Regions from separate parts of the Streptomyces cadmiisoli genome, predicted to be linked through region 2. Evidence: riboswitches for the same ligand, from Rfam matches in the RefSeq annotation. Region 2 holds a riboswitch; each other region holds the start of a gene.
What was found. A riboswitch is a leader RNA that binds a small molecule or an ion and turns the genes downstream of it on or off. The one in region 2 is predicted to bind cyclic di-AMP.

Region 1 (3,019 bases), 5.4 Mb from region 2:
GTCGCGCTGGCCGGACTGCGGGGCGGCCGCGCCGTGACCGCTCTGGTCGCCGCCTCGGGCCTGGTCGGCGTCGGCGGCACGCTGATCGCGCACACCTGGCTCGAGGGCCTCACCGGCGACCGGTGGGCGGAGGCCGCGGTGTTCGCCCTGGCGTCGCTGGCCGTGAGCAGCGCCGTCGCCGGACTGGCCGCGCTGATGGGCCAGGCGGGCGTGGCCGTCGTCGCGACCACGATGATGCTGCTGGGCAATCCGTTCTCCGCGGCGGGTTCGGCCCCGCCGATGCTGCCCGAGCCGGCCGGGACGATCGGCCAGCTGCTCCCGCCGGGTGCGGGGGTCTCGCTCCTGCGGTCGGTGGCGTTCTTCGACGGCGCCGGCGCGTCCGGGCCCTTGCTGACGCTCGGCGTGTGGACGGTCCTCGGCCTGAGCGCGATGCTGGTCGGCGGCGCGCTCAGGCGCCGGGCCACCGCCGGGCACGGGGAACCCGCCCGCGCGCCGATGCCGGTAGCGGTCGGCTGAGCGCCGGCACCCACCGACGGACCGTGTGCCCCCGCTGTAGCGGACGGGGGCACACGGTCTTCCGCGTCCGGGGGGCCGTCGGCTCGCCCCGCGCATGCCGTCGCCGGGCCCGATCGCCCCATGCGCCCCGACGCGCCCGCGTGTCCGCTGATCAGCCGTCACCTCGGCGCGGCGGGCCGGCCGGCGCGGATCGAACCGGCCCGCGTCGGCGGCACCGGCCGCGGTCCGCGCGCCGGCCCCGCGCCGGTGCCAGAAGCCGCCGCGCCGCACGACGGGTTCGCGCCGATGCGCCGAAGGGGTGAAACCGAGCCGTGCTCCGCAACCTCCGCGCGGGCGCAGCGCGTCCTGGACGGTGACCGCCGACCGGCCCGGGCGGATGTTCCGCCGCGCTCCGACAGTTGACGAACCATCCGGCGGCCCGTCGTGTCGACACTCACCGCGGCGTGTCCGGACCGGAGTTGAAACGGACCAAACGGCGTACCCCCGCACGGCGTATTTCCACGTACATTTTCGGGGCCTCCGCACTTGCGCAACACGAGGGCCCTCGGGGCGGAATTGATGGTTCCACCGCTGGTCCGGGGGCTCGTGGCGCCCTTGACATCCGTTCGATCGAGGGGCTGTCCACCCGAATGGGCGAGTGGTGAGTAACGCCACAAACACCCGCTTCCGTTGGGATTTTCAGACTTCGGTACGTCAAGATCCCTGTCTGACGACAAGCCCCCGCCACAGCGGCGGGGCGGTCCGGGCGGACGCCGAGTCCTGCCGCCGCCCGGATGCCCGGTCGACAGGAGTGGATCGGCAGGAGTGGAGGACCCAGCACGACGGGTCGCCGGAACGCACGTTCCGAGCAGCCCTTGGGGTGAAGCCGCGGTCACGCGGCCGGGCCACTTCGCCAGCCCGAATCCGACAGGTCATCCTTCACAGGCGGCTGACGAAGGGTTGCGCATGACAGCGCTCAATCGTGTCCCGTCGCTCATGGCCCGGGCCGGCACGGCCTCGGCCCTCACCCTTGCCGCGGTGGGTGGATCCGTCGTGGCTCCCGGCTTCGCGACCGAGGCCGCGGCCGCCTCGCCGTCGTTCAAGGCGCTGCAGATCGCGGCGTCGAAGCAGGGCTCCCCGTACAAGTGGGGCGCCACCGGTCCGCGCAGGTTCGACTGCTCCGGACTCACGCTGTACTCGTTCAAGAAGGCCGGCAAGAAGCTGCCCCGTACGGCGGCGCAGCAGTACAACAAGACCCGCCACATCTCGGCGAAGAACCGCAGGGCCGGAGACCTGGTGTTCTTCCACTCGGGGTCGAGCGTCTACCACGTCGGAATCTACGCCGGGAAGGGGAAGATCTGGCACGCCCCGAAGACAGGGGACGTCGTCAGGCTGCAGAAGATCTGGACGAGGAGTGTCTGGTACGGCCGGGTCTCCTGACCCCTGGGGCGCGGTGGAGGCGTCCTGACGCGCCGCCACCGCCCCGCCCATGCCCCCGGCCCGCTCCGCTTCCCGGAGCAGGCCGGAAGCCGCCGACGCCGTCCGTGAGCCCTCCGGGACGCGGGCGGCACGGCACGCCGCCCCCGGCGGCCCGGACTGCCCGCCCGCGAGTCCCCCGCGCGGTACGGACGTCCGGAGCGGCCCGAACAGCAGGAGCGCCCGGGTCCGGTGGCCGAAGCCCACGGGGCCGGTCCCGGCGCTTCCCGACCGCCGCACGGCGACCACGCGGCCTGCGGAAGTCGCCGCGGGGCCTGCCCGGCCCCTCGCGTCGTCGTGTCGGACAGGTCCAGGGTGCTCGCGTCCACGCCCGTTGCGGCGCACTGGGCGTCACCCGCGCCCCGGCGCCGGCAGCACGCGCACGGCCTCGCGAGGGCGGGGCCACCGCCGGACAGGTCCTCAGGACTCCTGCGGCCCCGCCGCCGTCATCGGCCGCACCGGAGCCGTCCAGGGCAGTTCGATGGAGACCGTCTTGCCGCCCTCCCGTGTGGGGCGCACACGCAGCCGGCCGCCGCACTCGCCGGCCAGCCAGCGGATGATGACCATGCCGCGGCCGTTGTCCTGCTGCACCGCGGCCGGCAGCCGCTTGGGGAAACGCGGGTGACTGTCGGTCACACCGATGCGCAGTTGCTCGTCCCGGTCGAGTTCGACGTCCACCGTGAAGGTGGGAGACTGCCCGAAGGTGTGCTGGACGGCGTTGGTGGCGAGTTCCGAGACGATGAGCCGGATGGTGTCGGCGATGTCCGTGTCCGGGGCCAGGCCCCACTCGGCGAGCGTGCTGATCACGTAGTGGCGGGCGGTGGGGACCGAAGCGGGATCGCTCGGCAGCGTGACGGATGCTTCCAGGTGGTCTGCCATGGCGACGTCGTCCCTTTCCCACGGGACCGCAGTCCGACACGGATCGGATGGTTCGAGTACGGTCCCGGACTGGTGCTTCTTCGCCAGACTGCCACCAGCACACCGGTCACGGTGGCGATCCACCAAGATATGCATATATCTGTCGCTCGAAGCGGTGAACTCTGCGACG
Region 2 (3,019 bases):
CAACTCCTGGGAGGCCACGGAGTTCGACATCTCCGAGGACCAGCAGCGGGAGCTGGCCCGGCGGGCCGCGGAGGTCGGCGTGGAGCTGTTCGTCGTCGACGACGGCTGGTTCGGGACCCGCACCAGCGACCGCGCGGGGCTCGGCGACTGGACGCCCAACCCCGACCGCTTCCCGGCCGGACTCAAGCCGCTCGCCGACGACGTGCACGCGCTCGGGATGCAGTTCGGGATCTGGGTCGAGCCCGAGATGGTCAACCCGGACAGCGAGCTGTACCGCGCCCATCCGGACTGGGTCCAGCACCAAGTGGGGCGAACCAGGACAGAACTCCGCAATCAGCTGGTGCTGAACCTGGCGCGGGAGGACGTGCGGGAGCATCTCTTCGAGCAGCTCGACGAACTGCTCTCCAGCGCCCCCGTCGACTACGTGAAGTGGGACTTCAACCGCTGCTTCACCGACGCCGGCTGGCCCGGAGAGGCGTACCCGCAGCGGCTGTGGGTCGACCACGTGCGCGCTCTGTACGACCTGCTGGACCGGTTGCGGGCCGCGCACCCCGGGGTCGCCTTCGAGTCCTGCTCGGGCGGCGGCGGCCGGATCGACCTCGGGATCATGAGCCGCACCGACCAGGTGTGGACCTCGGACAACACCGACCCGCTCGACCGTCTCGCCATCCAGGACGGCTTCAGCCAGGTCCACCCCGCGCGCGTCATGGCCGCGTGGGTCACCGACAGTCCCAACACCCAGCTGAACGGCCGCGCCAGTTCGCTGCGCTTCCGCTTCGTCAGCGCCATGGCCGGCGTGCTCGGCGTGGGCGGCGATCTCACCCGCTGGACCGACGCGGAGCTGGCCGAAGCCCGTGACTGGGTGGCCCTGTACAAGGAGATCCGGCCGCTGGTGCAGCGCGGGGAGCTCCACCGGCTGCGCCCGCCGCGGGGCGGGCTCAGCGCCGTGCAGTACGTGCGCGGGGACGAGAGCGTCGTCCTCGCCTGGCTCCAGGCGCAGTCCTACGGGGAGCCAGTTCCGGCGCTGCGGCTGCGGGGGCTCGATCCCGCGGCCTCCTATGAATGCCGCGAAACGGGCGAAACGTACAGAGGTGCCGTGCTGCTGCACCACGGATTGCGCACAGGGCTGCGTGGCGACCTGGATGCGACGGTTCTTCGTCTGCGTCGCATCTGACTGTTCTGTCCGAATTGACGCTTTCATTCCAACTCGCTCCGGAGTAAAGGAACCTGGAGCGATGTCACGTGAGGAGCGTCATATTCGTGACCGTGAGTCGCCCGTCATGTTCACGTAATTCATACGCCTATCAAGGGCATTTGCCGGTGCGGAAAGATCCGGAATTCACGGAGGGTGACCGTTGATTCGGTGAACCGATCAAGAAGATGAGGTTCGCGCGGAACCTCTTGCTTGTCCCATTGCGTCTCGGTCGCTTACGTTCCAGACCGATCCGGGCGGACGCCGAATCCTGCCGCCGCCCGGTGCCCGCGCACACCCACCCGTTACGGCAGGAGCGGGGGACCCACAGGTACAACTGCCTGTTCCGGTCTCTGGAACGGCTTGGGGTACAGCCGCGCCACGGCGCGGCCGGGCATCTCCAGCCCGCACCCGACAGCTCACCTCGCAGGCGACGGAGAGGAATTCGCCATGCCCGCGAAGGGTAAACACCGCCGTCCCAAGGTTCAGCGTTTCACCCGTTCCATCGCCGTCGCCGGCACCGGTGGCGCCGCGCTCGCTCTCCCGTTCATGGGGGTCTCCGGCGCCCACGCCGCCACCCCGGAATCCGCTCCGGGAAAGGCGCTCCAGTCCGCCGCGACGCAAAAGAGCGCCCCTCAGCAGAAATCCGCCGAGAAAAAGTCCGCCGCGAAGAGAGCGGCCGTGCAGACCTATTCGGTGAAGGTCGGCGACTGTCTTTCGAAGATCGCCGAGGAGCAGAATGTCAGTGGTGGCTGGCAGGAGCTGTACGCGGACAACCGTGAGGCCGTCGGCGGGAATCCCTCGCTGATCCACCCCGGTCTGAAGCTCGTGATAGGCGGCAAGGCCGCTGCCGACACGGAGCGGCCTTCGACCACTTCGTCCGGTTCGTCCGAAGCATCGGGTTCGTCCGCTCCGGCTGAGTCCGCTCCGGCCTCGGAGTCCTCGGGCCGGTCCGACGCTGCCGGGTACGCGGCGGAATCGTCCGGGGAGTCGTCGTCCGACGTCTCCGCGGCCGACCGGACCGCCGGCACCGCCACCCCCTCCAGCGGTTACGTCGCACCCGTGGACGGCGGCGTCGGCACCGCGTACAAGGTCGCGGGCAGCATGTGGTCCAGCGGCTACCACACCGGCGTCGACTTCGTCACCCCGACCGGCACCCCGCTCAAGGCCGTCGGTGCGGGCACGGTCGTCTCGGCCGGCTGGGCCGGCGCGTACGGCAACCAGGTCGTCATCCGGCTCGCCGACGGCTACTACGCCCAGTACGCTCACCTGTCCTCGCTGTCCGTCTCCAGCGGCCAGACGGTGACCGCGGGCCAGCAGGTCGGATACTCCGGTGCGACCGGTAACGTGACCGGCCCTCACCTGCACTTCGAGATCCGCACCACGCCCGACTACGGCTCGGACGTGGACCCCGTCGCCTACCTCGGCTCGCACGGCGTCTCCGTCGGCTGACGCCCGCCCCGGCACGCCGCCGAAGGCCGGACCCCGATCCCGGGGCCCGGCCTTCGGCGTACCCGTCCGGCCGTCACGCCGTCCGGCCGTCACGCCGTCCGACCTCACGCCGCCCCGTCGTCGCGCCGTCCGTCGTCCGCTGCCGCCGTCCCTGGGCCCGTGCCCGCCGACACCCGCGCCGTATTCCGCAGTTGACCAATCCTTTGGCAGTGGCTTATCTCACCGCCCGTCAACCCCTTCCTACGTTCGCGTAGGTCATATTCAAAGGTGAATCATGGACCGATGTGGCAGACGATTCGAAGAATGACAGCAGATCAGTGATCGGGTCGTACGTGGCGGTGGGGGACAGCTTCACCGAGGGCGTCGGCGATCCGG
Region 3 (3,019 bases), 2.8 Mb from region 2:
TCCAGCAGCGCGCCCTCGTAGGTCTCGCGGGAGACGAGGTTGTAGTGCGGCTGGAGCGCCACGTAGCGCGCCAGGCCCTCGCGTTCGGAGAAGTCCAGGGACGCCTTCAGCCGCTCGGGCGAGATGTTGGAGGCGGCGATGTGGCGCACCTTGCCGGCCGCCACCAGTTCGTCCAGGGCGCCGATGATCTCCTCTACCGGCACCTCGGGCTTGTCGAAGTGGGTGTAGTAGAGGTCGATGTGATCGGTGCCGAGACGGCGCAGCGAGGCGTCCGCGGCGGCCTTGATGGTGCCGGCGGTCAGGCCCTGGTACTCGGGGTGCTGGCTGACCTTGGTCGCGATCACGACGTCCGACCGGTTGCCGCGCGCCCTGAGCCAGTTGCCGATGATCGTCTCGGACTCGCCGCCCCGGTTGCCCGTGACCCAGGCCGAGTAGGAGTCGGCGGTGTCGAGGAAATTGCCGCCGGCCGCCGCGTAGGCGTCGAGCACGGCGAAGGACTGCGCCTCGTCGGCGGTCCAGCCGAAGACGTTTCCGCCCAGTGCGAGCGGAAAGACGTTCAGATCGGTGCTGCCGAGCGGGCGGAGAGAAGTCATGGACGTCATGGACAAGGTCAACTCCCGCCCCGGTGGCGGCTGTTCCGCATGCGCCGGGACCGGCAGCCCTGACGTCGGGGGGTTGTCGTCAGGACCGCCGGGGTTCGCGGAGAGCCGCTGTCAGGGGGTGAGTCCCTTGCTGCGCAGCCAGGCCAGGGGGTCGATGCCGCCGTCCGCGCCGCCGGAGTGGACCTCGAGGTGCAGGTGGGCCCCGGTGACGTTGCCGGTGGCGCCCACCCGGCCGATGACCTCGCCCGTGGTGACCTTCTGGCCGACGCTGACGCTGATGGAGGACTGGTGGGCGTACCAGATCTCGGTGCCGTCATCGAGGGTGAGCACGGTCTTGTAGCCGTACGACCCGTTCCAGCCGGCCTCGGTGATGGTGCCGCTGTGCACGGCCTTGAGCGGCGTGCCCGTGGGCGCGGCGAAGTCGAGTCCGGTGTGGTAGCCGGAGGACCACAGGGAGCCGGCCTGACCGAAGGTCGAGGTGAGGGTGTACGAGGAGGTGGGCAGCGTGTACTGCTTGGCCAGCGCGGCGAGGCGCTCGGCCTCGGCCTTCTCGCGGGCCTCCTCCTCCGCCGCGGCCTTCTCGGCGGCGGCCTTGGCCGCGGCCTCCTTCTCGGCCTTCTCGGCGGCTTCGGCGGCGGCCTTCTGCGCGGCGGCCACGGCCTTGGCGGCGGCCTTGGCGTCCACCTGGTCCTGCTGCTGTTCCGCCTGGGCGATGATCCGGGCGCGCAGCGCCTCGCCGGCGTCGGTGGTGCCCTCGGCGGTTTGCTCGGTGGTGATGCCGATGCCGCTGAGCGGGGCGGCGCTCTCGGGGGTGCCCTTGTCCGAGTCGTCGGAGATCAGCGAGCCCACGGCCGGGAGGTCGGGCATCGATATCGCCACCGGCGGCTTGCCGGTCTGCGCGGTGGCCATGCCGCCCGCGCCGACCGCGGCGATGACGCCGACGCCGAGAACCGTGGAGCTGCGGGCGAGCCCACCGCCACGCTGCTTGGAGACGCGGTGCCGGCCACGTACGGGGCGAACGGTCTCCGCGGTGGGATTCCATTCCTCCCAGGGGCCCTCGTCGGTGCGCTGACCCCCGTAGACGATGGTGTCGCCAGAACTCTGGGTCGGCGCGAAGGGGGCTTCTGGGGCAGGCCGGTTGGACGCCACGTGGGCGTACTCCTTTCCTTCCTTCTCGCCTACCGGGTTAGCTGACGGGTTCGGAGCAGGAAGGTCTCCTACGCGCGTAAATCAGCCAGCCGATATCGGCGACTTACGCCCGATTCACCCCATGTTCGGTGGTTCCCCGGTTCCCTTGCGGGATTCGGCGCGTGCGCACGGAGCCGCCTCTTGTGACGGCTGGGACGACCGCGCTGCGTTATCGGACGTTAATAGAACCGGGGCCTGATTTCCAAGCGGTTCCACTTGATCATTAACGAATTCCAGGTGGACGTACGGTGTCATGAGTGGAGAAAATCGGGCGAGTTGACCACCGACTGCGCGGAATACCTGATCTGACCGTGTGTCAGTTGTTATGCGGAGGGCGTTCGCCCGGTCACATGCCGTGACAGCGGGGATCGACTCGGATCGAATGTGTGCCGAGTGCGCCCGCGAGAAAATGCGGAAAAAACTTGAGGCCGGAATCCAAAACTGGATTCCGGCCTCAAGCCTTCAGTAGCGGGGACAGGATTTGAACCTGCGACCTCTGGGTTATGAGCCCAGCGAGCTACCGAGCTGCTCCACCCCGCGTCGTTGTGACTCCAGTGTACGTCATGTTCGGGACCGAAAGTGACACGCTGCCCCTCCGGGGGTCCCGACCGGCGATTTCGCCCCCCGCAGCGGGGCGGAGAGCGGGCTGCGCAGGGGAGCGGGCCGGGCGCGGCGCGGGCCCGTGGGCGCACGGCGGCCGGCGGAGCCCGGCCGCCGCCGCGAGGTCCGCTCAGCCCGCGTTGAGGTCCGAGAACTCCGTCAACCGGGCGATCGGCAGGGTGTGTTGCGTCTGGAGCACCTTGGCGCGCAGGTAGCGGACGTTGTGGGCGGTGGTGAAGACCCCGGTGGGGATCCGGTCGCGGACCGCGACGCCCAGTCCGCGCAGCTGCTCGGCCTTGTCGGGGTTGTTGGTGAGCAGGTCCAGTTCCGTGATCGACAGGGCGTTCAGCATCTGGGCCGCCGCCGTGTAGTCGCGGGCGTCCTCCGGGAAGCCGAGCGCGGTGTTGGCCGCGTAGGTGTCCAGGCCCTGGTCCTGGAGGGCGTACGCGTCGAGCTTGTTGTAGAGGCCGATGCCGCGGCCCTCCTGGCGGAGGTACAGCAGGACGCCGCCGCGGGTCGCGATGCGCTCGACCGCCTCGCGCAGCTGCGGTCCGCAGTCGCAGCGGGCCGAGCCGAAGACGTCGCCGGTCAGGCACTCGGAGTGCAGCCGGACCAGGGGTACGGCGCCG

Region 1: linked by a shared signal. The riboswitch ahead of DN051_RS32810 (C40 family peptidase) and the one ahead of DN051_RS08460 (M23 family metallopeptidase) in region 2 are both predicted to bind cyclic di-AMP.
Region 3: linked by a shared signal. The riboswitch ahead of DN051_RS20925 (M23 family metallopeptidase) and the one ahead of DN051_RS08460 (M23 family metallopeptidase) in region 2 are both predicted to bind cyclic di-AMP.

Annotation. Positions count from the first base shown of each region.
Region 1 covers NZ_CP030073.1:7,441,811-7,444,829, reverse strand. The annotation lists gene DN051_RS32820 (ABC transporter permease) at 1-516, shown strand, start outside; cyclic di-AMP (ydaO/yuaA leader) riboswitch at 1,281-1,458, shown strand; gene DN051_RS32810 (C40 family peptidase) at 1,462-1,935, shown strand; gene DN051_RS32805 (ATP-binding protein) at 2,392-2,850, opposite strand.
Region 2 covers NZ_CP030073.1:2,034,797-2,037,815, reverse strand. The annotation lists gene DN051_RS08465 (alpha-galactosidase) at 1-1,174, shown strand, start outside; cyclic di-AMP (ydaO/yuaA leader) riboswitch at 1,478-1,638, shown strand; gene DN051_RS08460 (M23 family metallopeptidase) at 1,643-2,644, shown strand; gene DN051_RS08455 (SGNH/GDSL hydrolase family protein) at 2,962-3,019, shown strand, end outside.
Region 3 covers NZ_CP030073.1:4,829,695-4,832,713, reverse strand. The annotation lists gene DN051_RS20930 (aldo/keto reductase) at 1-593, opposite strand, end outside; gene DN051_RS20925 (M23 family metallopeptidase) at 714-1,751, opposite strand; cyclic di-AMP (ydaO/yuaA leader) riboswitch at 1,763-1,921, opposite strand; tRNA gene DN051_RS20920 (tRNA-Met) at 2,257-2,330, opposite strand; gene DN051_RS20915 (GTP cyclohydrolase II) at 2,521-3,019, opposite strand, start outside.